DNA from 2 places in the Marinomonas mediterranea MMB-1 genome. Region 1 is predicted to be linked to the other one. Evidence: predicted binding sites of a transcription regulator. Region 1 holds the regulator's gene; the other holds the start of a gene.
What was found. The regulator sigma-54, encoded in region 1, starts transcription at its own class of promoters, with help from an activator protein. The targets are predictions, from matches to a motif close to TGGCACNNNNNTTGCTNT.

Region 1 (9,157 bases):
TACCAACCGCTTTATTTAGTTTTTTGATCAATTCGACAAGCACGCCTTTTGAGATTGGATCTTGCCCAGCGAATGGCTCATCATACATAACAAGCTCTGGATCGAGTGCGATAGCCCGCGCTAGAGCAACGCGACGTGCCATACCACCAGATAACTCCGAAGGCATTAGATCAACCGCCCCCCTCAAGCCCACACTTTGCAACTTCATTAAAACAATATCTTTAATAATGTCATCCGGAAGGTCCGTGTGCTCCTCCAAGGGAAAGGCAACGTTTTCATAGACAGACATATCACTAAACAGCGCCCCACTTTGAAACAACATGCCAATTTTCTTACGTGTGTCATACAAAGCAGAACGATTGGCTTTATGAATATCTACGCCATCAACCAACACTGAGCCTTGATCTGGATGGAGTTGAGCGGCGATTAAACGCAACAGTGTCGTTTTCCCTGTGCCACTCGGCCCCATAACGGCGGTTATTTTTCCACGAGGAATGTTAATAGACACTCCTTCATAAATCGCTCTCTCTCCACGAGTAAACGATAGATTGCTAATTTGAACGTAAGCGTTTTTCACGACTTTTATACTTCCATTTAAATCTATTGTACAAATAGTAGCATTCGCCCTCCCCAAATTAAACGCTATAACTATTATGTTGTTTGTTTTATAAAGGATCGCGCACGTCAAGTCTTGAATTTAGTTGGTAAACCACATTAAATGGAGCACTTTGCTATCCATGGAATAAAAGATATATGTTTTTGTTTGCTGCGGCGCTCGTAACTGGCCTTATTTTATTAGTATTAAGCTCAGATAAGTTTATCGAACATGCGGCACTTGTCGCCGAAAAATTAAATGTTAGCCCAATTATAATTGGTGTAACGCTCGTCGCCCTAGGAACCTCTGCCCCTGAGATGGTTGTGTCGGCCACCGCCGCACTAGATAATGCACCAGGGATAGCGATTGGTAACGTCCTAGGATCAAATATAGCCAATGTTGCCTTAGTATTAGGTGCAACACTTTTTTTCTCGTCCATTCCAATTGCGGGAACGCTCGTAAAAAAGGAGATACCTCTCGTTGTCGCCATCACACTGATAGCAGGCGCTCTGTTTTACGATGGGCACCTCTCCAAAGTGGACGGCTTAATACTGATTGCTTCATTTGTTATTGCTTTAATTATCTTACTTAAGGGTACGAAAGACGGTGAAGACGAGCTCACAGAAGATTTACCTGAAGATGACGGTAAGAGTGTCTGGTACTCATTGCTTATGGCGACATTAGGTCTCGCAGTATTAATTATTTCATCAAAAATATTGGTATGGGGAGCGGTCGGAATTGCGACACTAATGGGAATAAGCGAACTTGTTATAGGCTTGACCATTGTCGCAATCGGCACAAGCTTGCCTGAATTAGCCGCTTCGATTACAAGCGTTAAAAAAGGTCATCATGATATTGCCATTGGCAATGTATTAGGATCAAACCTATTCAATTTGGCAACCGTATTACCAATGCCAGCGATCCTAGCCCCAGGATTGCTAAACGAAGAGGTGTTAAATCGCGATTATTGGTGGGTTTTAGGACTTACCCTTACATTAACACTTCTTGTCCTTGTATACTCTCGCACTAGATCTAAAGAAGTTCCTCGCTGGATTGGCTTCCCCTTGTTGGGCAGCTATGCAATCTACTTATATACTCTAATTGCATATAGCTAATTAATTATGAATATACTTTCGTCTAAAGACTGGGCAAAAAAGCTCCTTATTCTTTTAGCAATAGCGGCGTCTGCAACGGCATTCTTTTGGTATGGGGCGTCGCCGACTCTGACACTCGTCTCAACAGACGAACTTTCCGACTCCCCTGACTATTTTTTAGAAAATGTCACGTCAAGAGAATATACCATTGATGGAAAGTTGGAACAGACGATCAAGACATCAAAATTGAGTCATTTCAACTCAAACAAACAAACAGAAGCAATATCACCAAAAATAGAAACGGTTACAAATGATATCGCTTGGTACGCTGAGGCAGACTTTGGAAAACTAAATGACGCCAACAAAGATATATTACTAACCTCCAATGCATTCGTAACCCGAAAAGACAGCACAACAACATCCAACCGCTTAAATGCAGATTCAATTCACTACAATGATGTCGACAAGTCGCTGATCAGCCTTGGAAATGCGGAACTCATTACACAGCAAGGCATAACAAAAGCGGACACCATTCGCTCATTCGTAGACCTTGAAACTGCTCAATTTAAAGGAAACGTATCTGGACATTATGAACAAGCTACTCAAAATCAATAAGGTCACCTTGTTTCTAACAGTAAGCGCTTGTTTAAGTGCTAGCTCAAACTACGCTTTAGAAAGCGACACTAGCCAACCTCTTGAAATCCAAGCGGATGAAGCATTTTACGATCAGAAAGCGGGCGAAGCCACCTACAAAGGCGACGTTCTAATAAAACAAGGCACGATCGAAATAAAAGCAGACTTTCTAAAGGTGTTTACCGACCCAGCCACCAACACTTTTAGCTCTTTACAGGCCACTGGCACACCAGCGAGATTCACGCAGCAATTAGACGAGGCCGGAAACAGAGTAACAAGTCGCGGAGATCAGATCGACTACATTACAGATGGACGCTTAGAAATTAATGGCAAAGGCTATTTAAAGCGAGGGTTAGATGAAATAGATGCGGATTTCATCCTCTATATGATGAAAAATGAAACCTTTACCGCAGAAAACAGAGGCAATGGACGAGTAAAAATGACTTTGCAACCAGCTCAAGAGAAGAGTGAATAATGGCAATATTGGAAGCCAAACATCTCGCTAAGGCGTACAAAAAACGAAAAGTTGTGCTCGATGTGTCACTGTCCGTCGAATCTGGACAAGCAGTTGGCCTGTTAGGTCCAAACGGCGCGGGCAAAACGACCTGTTTCTATATGATTGTTGGCATGGTAGCAAATGATGCTGGAGGAATATTCATCGATGGCCTGGATGTAACTAAGGATGCGATGCACGCGCGCGCGCAAAAAGGCATTGGCTATCTCCCTCAAGAAGCATCTATCTTTAGAAAAATGTCTGTTGAAGACAACATTGCAGCCATTATAGAAACTAGAAAAACACTGACTAAACAAGAACGAAGCGACTTACTAGAAAAATTGCTTGAAGAATTTCATGTTACTCATATTAGAAAGAATTTAGGCATGGCTCTCTCGGGTGGAGAGCGACGAAGGGTAGAAATCGCACGCGCACTGGCAATGAACCCTAAATTCATTTTACTTGATGAACCTTTTGCTGGTGTCGACCCTATATCGGTCGGCGACATTAAGCAAATCATAAAACACCTCACAGACAGCGGCATTGGTGTTTTAATTACCGACCACAATGTTAGAGAAACGCTAGACATTTGCGACAAGGCTTACATTGTAGGAAATGGACACATCATCGCCTCAGGAAATGCAGATGACGTTATTAACAATGAACAAGTAAAAAAAGTCTACCTAGGCGACGACTTCAAGCTTTAAGCTCTTATTTTTCAAATAAAAAGGGAGTAATATGCATAACGCGTTCCATAAAAGAAGAGTTGCTCCATGAAGCAGTCATTACAGCTAAAAATCGGTCAGCAGTTAACTATGACTCCACAGTTGCAGCAAGCGATACGCTTACTTCAACTCTCAACTATTGACCTGCAACAGGAAATACACGATTTTCTGGAATCTAACCCACTTCTTGAACTAGATGAAGACGAGAGTGCAGCTGCAGCGTCATCAGAATCCAGCAATCAAACCGAAAAAAAAGCAGAGAGCGACACTAACTCAGAAGAAGCAAGAGTAGAGTCTGAATGGACGGAAAGTATCCCTGAAGAACTCTCTATCGACAGTAGTTGGGACGACACGTATCAAAATACAGCAGCGGCCTCTGACGCACCTTTATTTGATGGTGATTTCGACTTAGACAGTAGAAATTCTGAATCCGAAAATATACAAGACCATCTAATATGGCAACTAAACCTTACTCATATTTCTGATAGAGACATTGAAATTGCATATGCTTTAATTGAATGCGTTCAACCCGATGGCTACCTATCGATCAGCGTGCAAGAAGTCTTTGAATCCCTTGCCTCTGAACTTGAAGACTTAGAGCTCGATGAAGTTGTCGCTGTCCAACATCGCGTCCAACGATTTGACCCCGTTGGCGTTGCGTCGCAAGACCTAAGAGAATGTCTATTAGTCCAACTGGAAGGCTTTCACAATCACCAATTGTTTAAACCCGCCCATAACGTTATCGATAACTATTTACCACTTCTCGGGAATCGCGACTTTGCCCAGCTATGTAGGAAAACACGCTTAAAGGAAGAGGCGCTTAAAGACGTTATCGCGCTTATACAACAACTAAACCCAAAACCCGGCTCGACAATTGACACCTCAGACACTGACTATGTTATTCCTGATGTTTCAGTAAAAAAGAAAAATGGTATTTGGCAAGTTGAACTAAACAATGATGCGCTACCACCAGTAAAGATCAACGAAACCTATTCAGCAATGGCAAACAAGTCAGCGTCTTCGGAAGACGTAAACTACATAAAGACCTCGCTACAGGAAGCCAAGTGGTTTATAAAAAGCCTTCAAAGTAGAAATGAAACCCTACTAAAGGTCGCCAGCTGTATCGTAAATAGGCAGATCGAATTCTTCGAGTATGGCGAAGAGGCAATGAAACCGATGGTACTCCATAACGTGGCAGAAGAAGTCGGAATGCATGAATCAACAATATCTCGTGTCACAACTCAAAAATACATGCATACTCCTAAAGGTATCTTTGAGCTCAAATATTTCTTTTCGAGTCATGTTAATACAAGCTCTGGCGGAGAATGCTCCTCAACGGCTATTCGTGCCATGATTAAAAAGCTTATTGCAGAAGAACCGGCTAAAAAGCCTCTTAGTGACAATAAGCTAGCTACGATACTTGCCGAGCAAGGAATACAAGTTGCGAGACGTACCGTCGCAAAATATCGCGAGGCGATGAACATCCCTCCTTCCAATGAACGAAAGCGCCTTATTTAAGGTAGGTCATATCAACAATGTCTTTAGAAAAATTAGTCAATAGTGAGCTGGTTTTTGCTAATCAACCAATTGCCAGCAAAAAAAGAGTTCTGGAATTTTTAGCCGAGGCTATTGGGGCGAGGCTGCATTGTGAGTCAGAAGCAGTCTACGATGCGCTTTTAGCAAGAGAGAAGCTCGGCAGTACTGGCGTCGGAGCCGGAATAGCAATTCCGCACTGTAGATTTGAACAAGCAAATCATGCTGCCCTTGTTGTTATGTCTCTAGAAAAACCCATTGATTACGACTCAATAGACAGACAACCCGTTGATTTAATATTTGCACTGATAGCCCCTCCTAACGAATGCGAGGGACATCTTAAGACGTTATCTCAAATTGCAGAAATGGCACAATCTCCAGATAAATTAAAGAGACTACGTGATACTACAACAAACGAAGAATTGATAACCTCATTTCTACAACAAGTATAAGGGCGACTGCCATGCAGGAAAAGACCGTCACTATTGTAAACAAACTAGGCTTACATGCTCGGGCAGCCAGTAAACTGGTTGAAACAACGACTCGCTTTTCGTGCGATATTACCATCGAAAAAGATGGTCGAAACGTAGACGGAAAAAGCATCATGGCTATGATGATGCTGGCGGCTAGTAAAGGAACAGATTTAAAAATAAAGGCGAACGGCGATGATGAAATAGACGCTATGGACGCAATCGTCGAGGTCATTGCTAATCGATTCGGCGAAGCGGAGTAAGCCCACTACATGACTGAGCAAACCACTCAAGAACACCTCCAGACAGTAAATGAATCACTTGAGTCTGGAACAACGATGCAAATCCGGTATTTGCTCAATGGTGCTCTACCCGCTCAGGATGTAGCAAGACTTCTAGAATCTTCTCCACCAAAAGAACGTAAGCTGCTTTGGGACCTAATCGACGATAAGAACGAAGGTGAGGTTCTTCAATATTTAAGTGAAGACATCAGTGCTCAGTTCATGAAAACAATGGATACGGAACGACTTGTTGCCGTATCTGAACAGTTTGAGCACGACGATTTAACCAATATTCTTCAACATTTACCTGAGACTCTTGTAAAAGAAGTTCTCGCGTCAATGACAGCGCAAAATCGCGCCCGTGTAGAAACCCTGCTGAGTTATTCTGAAGACTCCGCAGGCGGACTCATGAACACGGACACCATTACGATCCGACCCAATATAACGGTCGATATCGTTTTTCGTTTTTTACGACGACACCAAGAACTGCCTGACATGACTGATAATCTATTAATCGTCAGTCGATCGGACAAATTTCTAGGCACCTTACCTCTCACAAAACTATTAGTCGCAGACACCTCTTCTACTGTTCGCGAAATAATGGAAACGGAAACGACCACAATCACTTCGGACATGCCTGCCAGCGAAGTAGCTCAGCTTTTCGAAAAATTAGACTTGGTCTCAGCGCCAGTGATTGATCCAGAGACAAAAAAACTATTGGGACGAATTACAATCGATGATGTCGTTGATGTCATTCGAGACGAAGCTGAGCACTCTATGCTATCGATGGCAGGTTTAGAGGATGACGAAGACACGTTCGCTCCCATTTTAAAAACAACTCGGCGACGCGCTGTATGGCTCGGAGTCAATTTAGTCACCGCTTTCATTGCTTCTTACGTTATAGGACTGTTTCAGGACACGTTAGATCAAATCGTAGCGCTCGCCATTCTAATGCCAATAGTAGCCAGCATGGGCGGAATCGCTGGTTCACAGGTTTTGACTTTGGTTATTCGAGGAATCGCCCTAAATCAAATCGGTGCAACCAATACAGGGTGGCTACTCAATCGAGAGATTGTGGTCGGAGCCCTCAACGGGATATTATGGGCAACCGTTATCGCAGCAATGACAGCTCTTTGGTTTGACAATCTCCAGATAGCCTATATCATTGCCGCAGCAATCATTATCAATCTATTATTTGCCGCCATCACGGGAACCATGCTCCCCGTCATTCTAAAGAAACTAGGCGTTGACCCAGCACTTGCGGGAAGCGTAATTCTTACAACAGTGACCGATGTCGTCGGCTTCTTATCATTCTTAGGTTTAGCAACTTTATTTTTAGTGTAAATACAATGACAGAATTTGAACAATACGACGAGTTTGACGACGAAAACTATAAGAGCAAAACTCAGATCAAGCGAGAAATGGAAGCGCTTCAGGACCTCGGTAAGCAACTGGTCGCTCTGAGCAAATCACAAAGAGCAAAAGTCCCCATGTCCGAAACCATGCGAGACGCACTGGATGAGGCAGACCGAATCAAACAGAGAGAAGCGCAACGCCGCCATCTTCAATATATTGGTAAAGTGATGCGCAGCGAGGATCATGAAGCGATTCAACATCGAGTTGATCTTTTTGATACCACCTCAGCACTGCATAACAAGCTATTTCATCAACTTGAAGCAACACGAGATCAATTGATTAATGCAGATAGTAGTCAAGAAGTATTCAAAAAATACATTGAAGAAAACCCTGATGTCGACATCCAGCAATTTCGTCAACTTATAAGACAATCTCAAAAAGAAGCGGAACAAGGCAACAAAACAACCAGTAAGAAAAAGCTTTTCAAACTATTACGCGAGATACAAGAGAAGAAGCTCAATCTATAGATTACTAGCCACTAGATTTAAATACACCTAGAATCAGCACAAAACGCATTTCAAGGTGTATTTAATCTATTTTACCTGCACTTTCAGACCACTACATCAAACACTACACAAAAGAAACACGCTAAATACGCCTATGAAGCAAACATGGCATTTTTTCTCTAACTACCTTCAAAACATCTAAATCAAGCACCTCTAACAGCTCACCAGGCTCTTCTCCTAGCTCACTAACAACCTCACCCCAAGGATCAATCAATTGCGAATGACCATAGGTTTGACGTGTTTCAGTATGCCAGCCACATTGATTTAAACCTAAAATATAGCACTGATTTTCAATTGCCCTAGCACGCAATAACGCTTGCCAATGCGCCTTACCCGTCTGATAAGTGAATGCAGCCGGAACAACAATCAACTCAGCACCTTTTTGAGCCAATTCACGAAAAAGCTCAGGAAACCTCAGGTCATAACATATAGATAAGCCCACCTGCACTCCAGCAATATTCACAACGACCGAAGTTAAATCGCCAGGCTCTATATAATCAGACTCTCGATATTGACCCGCTTTATCCGATACTGCGGCATCGAACAGATGTATTTTGTCATACCGCGCACACTGCACCCCAGTGTCATCAAATAAAATACTCGATTGACGAACCCTGCCTCTTGGCATTTGGGAGCCGTCATATCTCGTAGCCTTGGGATGAGAGCCAATTAAAATAGGCAAACTATATTGCTTCGCTAAACCAGAGATGCTGCTCAACAACCCTAATTCGAGCTCTTCATCAGCAACCACTTTAAGCTTCCGACCAGAGAACAACAGAACATTTTCAGGTAACACGACAAGATCCGCACCTTGCTGCGCAACTTTTGCTACTGCTGCTTTAACATACTCTAAATTGGAGGCTATATTTGCAGTGCTGGTCATTTGAATTCCGGCAATACGCATCACTTATACCTCGATCAATTTGGTTTGAATTTGACAGGTTCAACATTGGGATCAGAAAATGGCCCCACGATCGAATACTGAACACTTGTTACTTTAGATATCTGCTTACCTATAAGCTTATCCGTAATAAAAAGCAGCCCAGCTATTTGAGGTGTCGCAAGTAAAAAACCAGCGATGGGCAATGTGCTTGAAATTGGAAGTGTAATAGTCAATCTCTCATCTAACGTTTCATCAATTAAATTAGCACTGCCATTTAGCTCAATTTCAGCGGTTGGCGCGCTCACTGTAACTGGCTCCGTGGTTTTTAACTGCCCATTATTTAAGGTCAACAACCCTTTGAAAGAGTCGAAAGGTAAACCTGGAGCATAGAGATCTGAAAAATCAAACGTCAAGCGCCTAGCCAACGTATCAATATTAAATATCCCCAACACCCTCAAAAAGGGCGGAAGCTGATCAACTTGATTAAAGTTACCATCTTCAACGTCAAACTTTATACGCCCAGATAAC
Region 2 (9,157 bases), 920 kb from region 1:
ATCACATCAATTGAGAATGCTTTTGCTAGCGCAACATCATTGACCGCAAACGGGTTGTGCGTTTTGATGGCTTTTACATCCTTCATTTCGATGCCCGCCATTGCTAATGCACGTTTTGACGCTTCTATAGGTGCGGCAGGCATGTGTGCCAATTTATCGCGAGCTTGGCCAAAACCAATCAGTTCAACTTTAATTTCTGGTCGCGTGGCCAATTCTTGTGCTCTTTCAGAACGGCACATAATGACAGCTGCGTTACCGTCAGCTGGATGGGTTTGGTTCCCGTAGGTCACCACACCGCCTTCCATAATAGGTTTGAGTTTTTGCAGCCCTTCAAGCGTGGTTGGGAAAACACCTTCATCGCCAGTGAGAACCGTGTCTTCTTTCTTAAAATTAGGCGTTGGAACCGACATAGGCAACGTCATAAAACGCTTCTGAAACGCTTGATCGTCTTTTAGCGCATCTTGATATTGCTCATAACGACGTACCGTAACGTCATCCAGCTCTTCACGAGTGATATCAAATTGCTTCGCAACGTTTTCACCCGTTTGCAACATGGAATGCCCACCAACGCAGTCGTTCATCATGTTGTAGAAGACTTGATCCTCAGTTTTACCCTGCCCTCCAATGCCTCTAGGGTTTGGATAGTAAATATTAGGCCCATTTGAGCAACGATCCGCAGTCATAATTAATGACACGTCACTTAGTCCACAATCGACTTCTGTCGCTCCGGCAAACAGAACTCTTGCTCCAGTTGCACAAACCTGATTTATGGCATGGCCTGGTGTTCGTGTTGCACCGAGTTCATGAAGTGGCCATGGCGCACCGTTAAAAGACTGGTATTGATTTATCGTGATACCCAATACACCCGAATCAAAAATTTCCGGATCAATAGCACGCTTCGCTAATTCTTGTTTTGCAACGTGAGCGGCAAACTTCATAGAGTGCAGGTGCTGAAGAGAGCCCTGCCATTTTGTAAAGGGCGTAGACCAGTACGCACCATAAGGAATTTCTACATTCGAAAAAGCCATCTTGCTTGCCTCTTATTCTAATTCTTTAAGCTTGAGCCGCACATAGGACAACGGCTCATTTTGTTAATCACCTTGATAATTGCGGTCTACCCAATAATGTATTTTTCAAGACCGCCCCAACTCTCCTGAAAGATTTCTTCAGGCATGGTTTTCAGGTCTTCAGCAATAATAGGAGTGAACGCCATAGCACTTAATACATCACGCTCCAAATCCAATCCCGGTGCAATCTCTGTCAACACCATGCCTTCTTCTCTTAACTCTAAAACACACCGTTCGGTAATAAATAAAACAGGTTTTTTATTTGCTTGAGCGACCGCGCCACTAAAGGTTATATGGTCGACAGATTGGACAAACTTCTTAACTTTTCCTTCTTGAATCACCTTCGCTTGGCCGTTTTCAAACGACAATTTGGCTCCGTTCTCTAGCGTTCCGCAAAAGACCACTTTTTTGGCACTTTGAGAGATATTGATAAAACCGCCGGGGCCGACGACTTTAGGACCAAATTTACTGACATTTAAGTTGCCTAACTGATCAGCCTGAGCCAATCCTAAAAATGCGATATCAAGACCACCGCCATCATAAAAATCGAATTGGGCTTCGTGTTCAATGATGGCATCTGCGTTCCACGCCGCTCCGAAATCAGGACCTGACGCAGGAATGCCACCGTACGTGCCAAGCTCGGTTGTTAGCGTAAAGTGTCGAGTGACTTGCTCTTCCGCTGCGACACTGGCAACTCCATCTGGCATCCCTATTCCCAAGTTCACCATGACATTTGATTCAAGCTCCATCGCAGCGCGGCGAGCAATGACTTTCCTATCGCTGAAAGGCATGGGAGGAATAGCATTTAAAGGAACACGAGAATTACCCGCTAAGCCGGGGTTGTAAGTTGTTCCGATGGTTTGCATGTGATCTTCTTCCGGTGCCACTGTGATGTAATCCACCAGTACGCCCGGAACTTTCACTTCTTTCGGGTGGATAGAATGACGCTCAGCAATGAACTTAACTTGCGCAATGACAATGCCGCCTCTGTTCTTGACCGCCTGAGCCATCGGTAAAATTTCAGCCAACATCGCTTCTTCTTCTACAGACAAATTGCCGTCTTCGTCCGCTGTCGTTGCACGAATCACAACCACATCGAGTGGGAAGGTTTTGTACAATAGCCACTCTTCCTCTTCGATTGAGATTCGCTTGACCAAATCTTCTTTCGCAAGGGAGGTTACCTTTCCGCCGCTAACCAGTGGATCGACGTACGTTCCCATACCGATTTTCGTAATAACACCCGGTTTATTTCCGGCGATCTGACGCCACATGGTTGTCAGAACGCCCTGAGGGAGAAGGTAAGCCTCTATCTCATCTTCTGATATCATGTTCGCCATTTTGGGCGCTTGACCTGTATGTCCGGAGATAAGTCGCTTAACAAGGCCTTCATAAGCAAGGTGAGACATCCCCTTTCCTTTACCATCACCACAACCGCAATCGTGAATTAATGTAAGATTTTGTGGATGTCCTGTTTCCAAAAAGCGTTGTTCAACTGACTTTGCGACCGCTTCAGCAAAGAAAGACATACCAATAGTTGACCAAGCGACGGAGGCGTTATCGGGGATGAGTTCCGCCGCTTTTTCCAAAGAAATTATCTTGCTCATTACAATCCCTCATTGATTTTTTCTATTTATTTGCAAGGGTAAAAACCACTCTTTTAGTTGTATAACACAACTATTATAAAAACAAACATTTTTGGCTGTGTTTGCATTTTTTGAATACCGTCGGCGAAAAATTAAGCGTAGAGTTCATTGCAAATAAGCTAGGGCTGTGTCAAAAATATAGATAATCTTGAACCGTTTTGTGTTGATGCCGTAAAACAGTTCATTTGTTACGCACAAGAACACTAATTAAAACAAAAACAATCCTAAGGTGGTTATCGATGAAAAAGTTGAAAGCAAACGCTCTGGCTCTTTTAGCTGGTACAGTTTTATCAACAAGTGCATTACTCCCGGCACAGGCATTCGCAGAAGCTGAATATACATTCAAGCTTCATCACATGCTTCCTCCTATGTCTAACGCACAAGCTAATTTCCTAAAGCCATGGGCTGAGAAAATCGAAAAGCAATCCGATGGTCGAATCGACATCGAGCTTTACCCAGCGATGCAATTAGGCGGTAAGCCACCACAGCTATTTGACCAAGCTCGTAAAGGGATTGCAGACATTACTTGGACGGTTGGTGGATACACGCCAGGCCGTTTCCCAAAAGCAACCGCATTTGAGCTGCCATTCGTGCCTCTTTCTGCACGAATCACAAGTATGGCTCTGCAAGAATACGCAGAGACTGAAATGCAAGATGAACTGAAAGATGTTCACGTATTGGCTCTTCATACGCACTTCCCGGGCTCTTTCCATTCTCGTGAGAAAGACATCAAAACAATGGAAGATTTGGACGGCCTAAAAGTAAGAGCGCCAAACAAAATGATGGCCGGCGCATTGGGTATCCTTGGTGCAAATACGGTCTTTATGCCTGTTCCATCAATGCCAAGTGCCTTATCTAAAGGGGTAATTGATGTAACAGCGTTACCATTTGAAGTTGTTAAACCTCTTAAAATCCATGAACTTGCACCACATCATACAGAGTTCAAAGGTGATCGCGGGTTCTATACTCAGTTCTTCATATTCTCAATGAACAAGAAAGCCTACAACAGCCTACCGGACGATCTTAAGAAAGTGATCGACCAAAACTCAGGTGTACCACTAGCAGGCTTTATCGGTGATGCATTTGATGCATACGAAATCGGTGCACGCAAAGATGCAGTCGATCGTGGCAATACGTTCAGCACAATCGAAGGAGCGGAATACGATCGTTGGAAAGAGACGCTTGCACCCGTTACCGAGAAGTGGATTGAAGACATGAACGATGACGGATACGACGCAGAACGTCTACTTGAAAAAGCAAAAACACTGATCAAAAAGTATGAGAACTTCTAACTCTCGTTTACTGGCACTTCTGTAAAAAGCCACCTATTCTGTCGGACGACGACCTGTCGTTCGACAGCTTCAACGAACCATTGCTAAACGTTTATTTTAAATAATTTAAGATATGACTAGTGCTCAGTGTTATATAAAGCGCCATCAGGTTTGATGCGTTTTAAATAAACATGGGCAAATGATCAGGTGCTGTACGATGACTCTATTTACTGCTGATGTAAGTAAAACCCCTTTAGGAAAGCTCGCGTATGTTTTTGCGCTCATGGGCGGACTCGTTATTTTTAGCATTGCCGCTGTCACGGTTATAAGTATCGTGGGTAGAACAACGATTGGCCAATCAGTGGAAGGCGATTATGAAATCACTGAGATGGGGTTAGCTATTGCGGTCTTTTTCTTTCTACCATTGTGTTATGTGCGACGTGGACACATCGTCGTCGACCTCTTTACGGCTCATTGCACAGACAAAACTATTCGCTTTTTAGATTCCATTGGCGATCTTCTTTTTACGGTATTTTCCATTGTTTTTGCCTATCGATTAGCTCTCAGTGGCATAGAGGCAAATGAATATTTTGAGCAATCTATGATTTTAGAATTACCCGCTTGGTGGATGTACGTCGCAGGGGTCATATCCATGTCGCTTTGCAGCGTATGTGGTTTATACAATTTAACGGCGGCGGTTCTAGGAGGTAAACACAATGACTAACATTGAATTAGCGTTTGTCATGATGGGCTTACTGCTTGTTCTTATGAGCATACGGATCCCAATCGCTGTCTCCATGATGGTGTGTGGTGCCATTGGTTATTCTTTTATTGGCGGCACACCTGCCCTCATGGAATACTTAGGAACATCACCGGTTTCGAAGTTTTCAGGTTATGATCTGTCGGTTGTTCCTCTGTTTCTCCTAATGGGAGAGCTGGCGACACGCTCCGGCATTACCGCAGAGCTTTTCAAAACATGTAATACGTGGATCGGACGTCAACGCGGTGGTATAGCAATGGCGGCCGTAGCGGGATGCGCGGCTTTCGGAGCAATCTGTGGCTCCTCCTTGGCGACCGCTTCAACCATGGGTAAAGTTGCCTTACCCGAAATGAAACGCCTTAAATACTCAGGCAGCTTAGCTGCTGGGGCATTGGCTGCTGGTGGGACATTAGGTATTTTAATTCCGCCGTCTATGGTATTGATCATTTTTGCCGTTTTAACCGAACAAAATATTGCAAAAATGTTCATCGCTGCATTCATTCCAGGTTTTTTAGCGGCATTTGGATACATTGTTGCAATCGCTGTGTACGTACGTATTTACCCAGATTCTGGGCCTCGCGGTGAAAAAACAACCTTCATGCAAAAGCTAAAATCCACAAAAGATGTCTGGCACATCACAGGGATTTTCTTAGTCGTACTTGGAGGAATTTACTTTGGATTATTTACCCCAACAGAAGCCGCTGCGGTAGGCGTAATTCTTACAGCATTGCTTGCAATAACTCACGGTAAAATGCGTACGGACGGACTTTTGGAATGTCTAACGCGCACAGCGGTTTCCTCTGCCATGATTTTCTTTATCGTGTTGGGTGCCGACCTCTTCAGCGTATTTATTGCGTTGTCTAAACTGCCTGACATGGGTGTTGAGCTTATCTCTAACTCTGGATTGTCTCCTTACACTATTTTGGTGTTAATGCTGCTCACGTACTTGGTAATGGGGTGTTTTCTAGACAGCCTTGCAATGATTCTACTGACGATTCCGATCTACTTCCCTATGATTATATCGATGGATTTTGGAATACCTGTAGAAGATCTCGGCATTTGGTTCGGCATACTGGCTTTGATCGTTGTAGAGGTTGGATTGATAACCCCGCCAGTCGGTATGAATGTCTTTATCATCAAATCATTTGATAAAGATCTTAAACTGAAAGAGTGTTTCAAAGGTGTCGTACCCTTCCTTATCTCTGATGTGGTTAGGGTCGCTCTTCTGATCTTATTCCCAAGCATTACACTTGGCCTCGTCCATCTGATTGCTTGATTGTAAAAACAATGTAGCGGGAAGCAAACGCTCAATTTTTGATGCGATGCTTCCCGCTGTTGAATCGACCAGAATTAAAATAAGCTAACCCTGAATTTAGTCCAGATAATCTATTAAGAGCCAAATAATCTCTGAACAATTCTTCTGATATACGCTGAAAAGGAAGTCAGTTTTCATGTTAATTGCAATTTGTATTACAATCACACCCTTACGTAATCTATAAAACCCCTAAATAAAAATATCGTCATTGCAAGTAGATGCTATTAACCTAAAAAATAACAATCGATTACGAACTATTTCTAAGGAATGCTATGTCACCCGAAAACAAAGATGCAGATAACAAAATTGATTACGGTCTACTCGATAAGGTCGTCGGATACCGTCTAAGAAGAGCACAAATGAACTTCTTCGCTACCTTTAGCGAAGTCTTCTCGGATTTAGGCATTAGCCCTGGTTTATTCGCAGTGATCGCTCTTGTGGAGAGCAACCCTGGAAGAACACAAACCGCAATCGCTCAAGCCTTAGGCAATGACAGATCCGCCATGGTCGCAGCGGTAGATAAGCTTGAAAAAATGAAAATCATTGAACGCCGACCTTCAAAATCAGACCGTCGCTCATATGCATTGTATATGACTCAAACAGGAAATGACTTTTTCAAAACAGCGAGCAAACGAGTCATGGATCATGAAAAAGAGATGACCTCTTGTTTAAAAGACGAAAAAGAGGTCGCTTGGCTACTGGAAACACTGAGAACCCTTTCAGACTAAGCTACTATACAAGACCCTGAATATCGGTTCGATTGGCCCCAAATAAATGCAGGGAAGCATTAGAAAAATATCTTCTTAAGCATTTTTTTAAGCGTTGTATTTAAAGGCGGATAAAACAAGTGTCCAGTATAAAATTTACCTTTTATATGGATCGGCTTAGCCTTCGATAAACTCAAAAAACCTTCTGGTCCGTGGTATTGCCCCATTCCCGACTCTCCTACACCACCAAACGGCAAATCGTCTTGAATCAAGTGAAACAAAGTATCATTAATACACACGCCACCAGAATGTGTTTTATCTAACACGGCGCGTTGAGCCACCTTATCATCGCTAAAACAATACAGGGCTAACGGACTAGGTCGATCATTTATAAAATCCAGTGCGTCGGCTAATGTATCGTATGCGATGATAGGCAAGATAGGCCCAAATATCTCCTCTTGCATTAAATCTGGCGCACCCTCTATTTCGCTGACTAAATGTAATGACAGTTTTTTCGTCTTTGAAAAGTCTTCATTGGCCGGATTAAGCTGTATGACATTCGCACCTTGTAATTTCACATCTTCAATCATCTTTTCAAGACGAGCTTTGTGTTCTTCTGAAATGATCGATGTATAGTCTTGATTGTCTACAACAGAGGGATACATGTCTTGAAAGGCGTGCTCGAGTTCTTCTAAAAAGCAATTTACCTGTTCTTTGGGAACCAGCGCATAATCAGGTGCGACACATGTCTGACCGCTGTTAACGCACTTTCCGAAGCAAATTCTTTGCGCCGCTTTTCTAATATTGAAATCTTCACATACTAATGCAGGGGACTTTCCCCCTAGCTCAAGTGTAACCGGAGTTAAATTCTTCGACGCCGCTTCCATAACCTTCTTACCCACACTGGTTGATCCAGTGAATATAAGATGATCCCAAGCCATTGAAGAAAAATAAGCAGCGAAATCAGCGTCACCCTCAACAAGGGCAACGTGTTCAGGCGGAAATGCTTTTTCGACAATATGCTGCAATACTTTGTTGGTCTCGGGCGTCAGTTCTGACGGTTTTATGATGGCGCGATTACCTGAAGCTAATGCATAGATTAATGGCACAAGTGCCAGTTGAATGGGGTAATTCCAAGGAGACATGATCCCAACAACGCCCAAAGGCTGATACTCCACTTTATTTATCGCTGGCCAATAAACAATGCCAACCTTTCGTAAAGACGGTCTCATCCATTTCTTGAGGTGTTTAGATACATACTTAATCGCATCAATGCACACCTGTATTTCTGCTATATTCGTTTCATCTGTGGAACGCCCACCAAAATCGGTATCAACAGCTTCAATTAATGCATTATGGTTTTCATATATTGAGTGCTTAAGCTGATTAAGGTTATTTAACCGGATCGACAAAGGTTCATTGGGTTGAGCTAAGAAAGCCTTTTTTTGAGTGTCAAGAAGCGAATCAAGTTGTAAAAAAGGATTCATAGCGGACCTTTAAAGTTATTTCATCAAGACATTAATATGCACCAAAAACATATGATTTACAAAAGCCAATAACTAATGCATTATAATAGTCTATGAATATATACGCTTTAATAAATATAGATTATGAAAATATAAACATATGCGTCGTTATATAATCGACCCCCTTCAAAATGTAATTTTAATGTAAAAAATGATTTAATCTTTGTTCTTTTTTTAGGAGAATAGACGAAACTGATTATTTCTTGGGCACTGCTTTATGGATATTAAGAAGCGAGCATTCATAACAGGGGCGGCAGTAGCACTTCAAGCTTGTGGTGGTGGCGATTCTGAAGAGAAATCAAGCGACACTGACAGCTCAACGGACAATTCTTCAACACCAAATTCCAATCAACTGCTAAGCCGACAAGGCGCAGTCGCACTCTATTTACCCAATAACGAAGCATTATTCGATTACTCAGCCGCACTAACCCATTTTTCGACGAGTGATAGCGCATTTTATTATGACCTTGAGCCATACTTAGAACGCTATGAAAGAACAGATAATCCAATCATCTATTTAATGATCCATTTAGGTCACGGCAACCCTCTTAGTAAAGAATTCTTCGATAACTGGATTACATATCAGCTATCCAATACGTTTGTTCTCGCGGTCGGGAGTGAACTTGCGACGGTGTCAGACAGTTTAGTGATTTCCCACCTCCACGACATCCGAGAAGCCGTTGCAAACGACACATCGATAAAAGACTATGTTTACGAATATTTCTTGTCAGAGATGTTTTGGGCACGCTTTCGTAGCCCCGAAGATAATGGTCGAGAGGTCTTAGAAATTTATCTCGGGCTTTTTCAGGATGATTTGGTTCCTAAAGCAGCGCAGATCCTCAAAAATTATTCCTTTAATGAGAGCACT

Region 2: the regulator sigma-54 is predicted to act here: its motif matches at 2,826-2,843, upstream of MARME_RS13105 (acyl CoA:acetate/3-ketoacid CoA transferase).

Annotation. Positions count from the first base shown of each region.
Region 1 is NC_015276.1:1,964,512-1,973,668, reverse strand. It holds gene MARME_RS08980 (ABC transporter ATP-binding protein) at 1-577, opposite strand, end outside; gene MARME_RS08975 (calcium/sodium antiporter) at 754-1,710, shown strand; gene lptC (LPS export ABC transporter periplasmic protein LptC) at 1,717-2,304, shown strand; gene lptA (lipopolysaccharide transport periplasmic protein LptA) at 2,279-2,797, shown strand; gene lptB (LPS export ABC transporter ATP-binding protein) at 2,797-3,522, shown strand; gene MARME_RS08955 (RNA polymerase factor sigma-54) at 3,589-5,058, shown strand; gene MARME_RS08950 (PTS sugar transporter subunit IIA) at 5,076-5,525, shown strand; gene MARME_RS08945 (HPr family phosphocarrier protein) at 5,537-5,806, shown strand; gene mgtE (magnesium transporter) at 5,816-7,168, shown strand; gene yjgA (ribosome biogenesis factor YjgA) at 7,174-7,707, shown strand; gene MARME_RS08930 (carbon-nitrogen hydrolase family protein) at 7,829-8,650, opposite strand; gene MARME_RS08925 (YhdP family phospholipid transporter) at 8,665-9,157, opposite strand, start outside.
Region 2 is NC_015276.1:2,880,932-2,890,088, forward strand. It holds gene MARME_RS13100 (thiolase family protein) at 1-1,028, opposite strand, end outside; gene MARME_RS13105 (acyl CoA:acetate/3-ketoacid CoA transferase) at 1,115-2,671, opposite strand; gene MARME_RS13110 (TRAP transporter substrate-binding protein) at 2,950-4,002, shown strand; gene MARME_RS13115 (TRAP transporter small permease) at 4,199-4,705, shown strand; gene MARME_RS13120 (TRAP transporter large permease) at 4,698-6,017, shown strand; gene MARME_RS13125 (MarR family winged helix-turn-helix transcriptional regulator) at 6,329-6,784, shown strand; gene MARME_RS13130 (coniferyl aldehyde dehydrogenase) at 6,844-8,250, opposite strand; gene MARME_RS13135 (hypothetical protein) at 8,507-9,157, shown strand, end outside.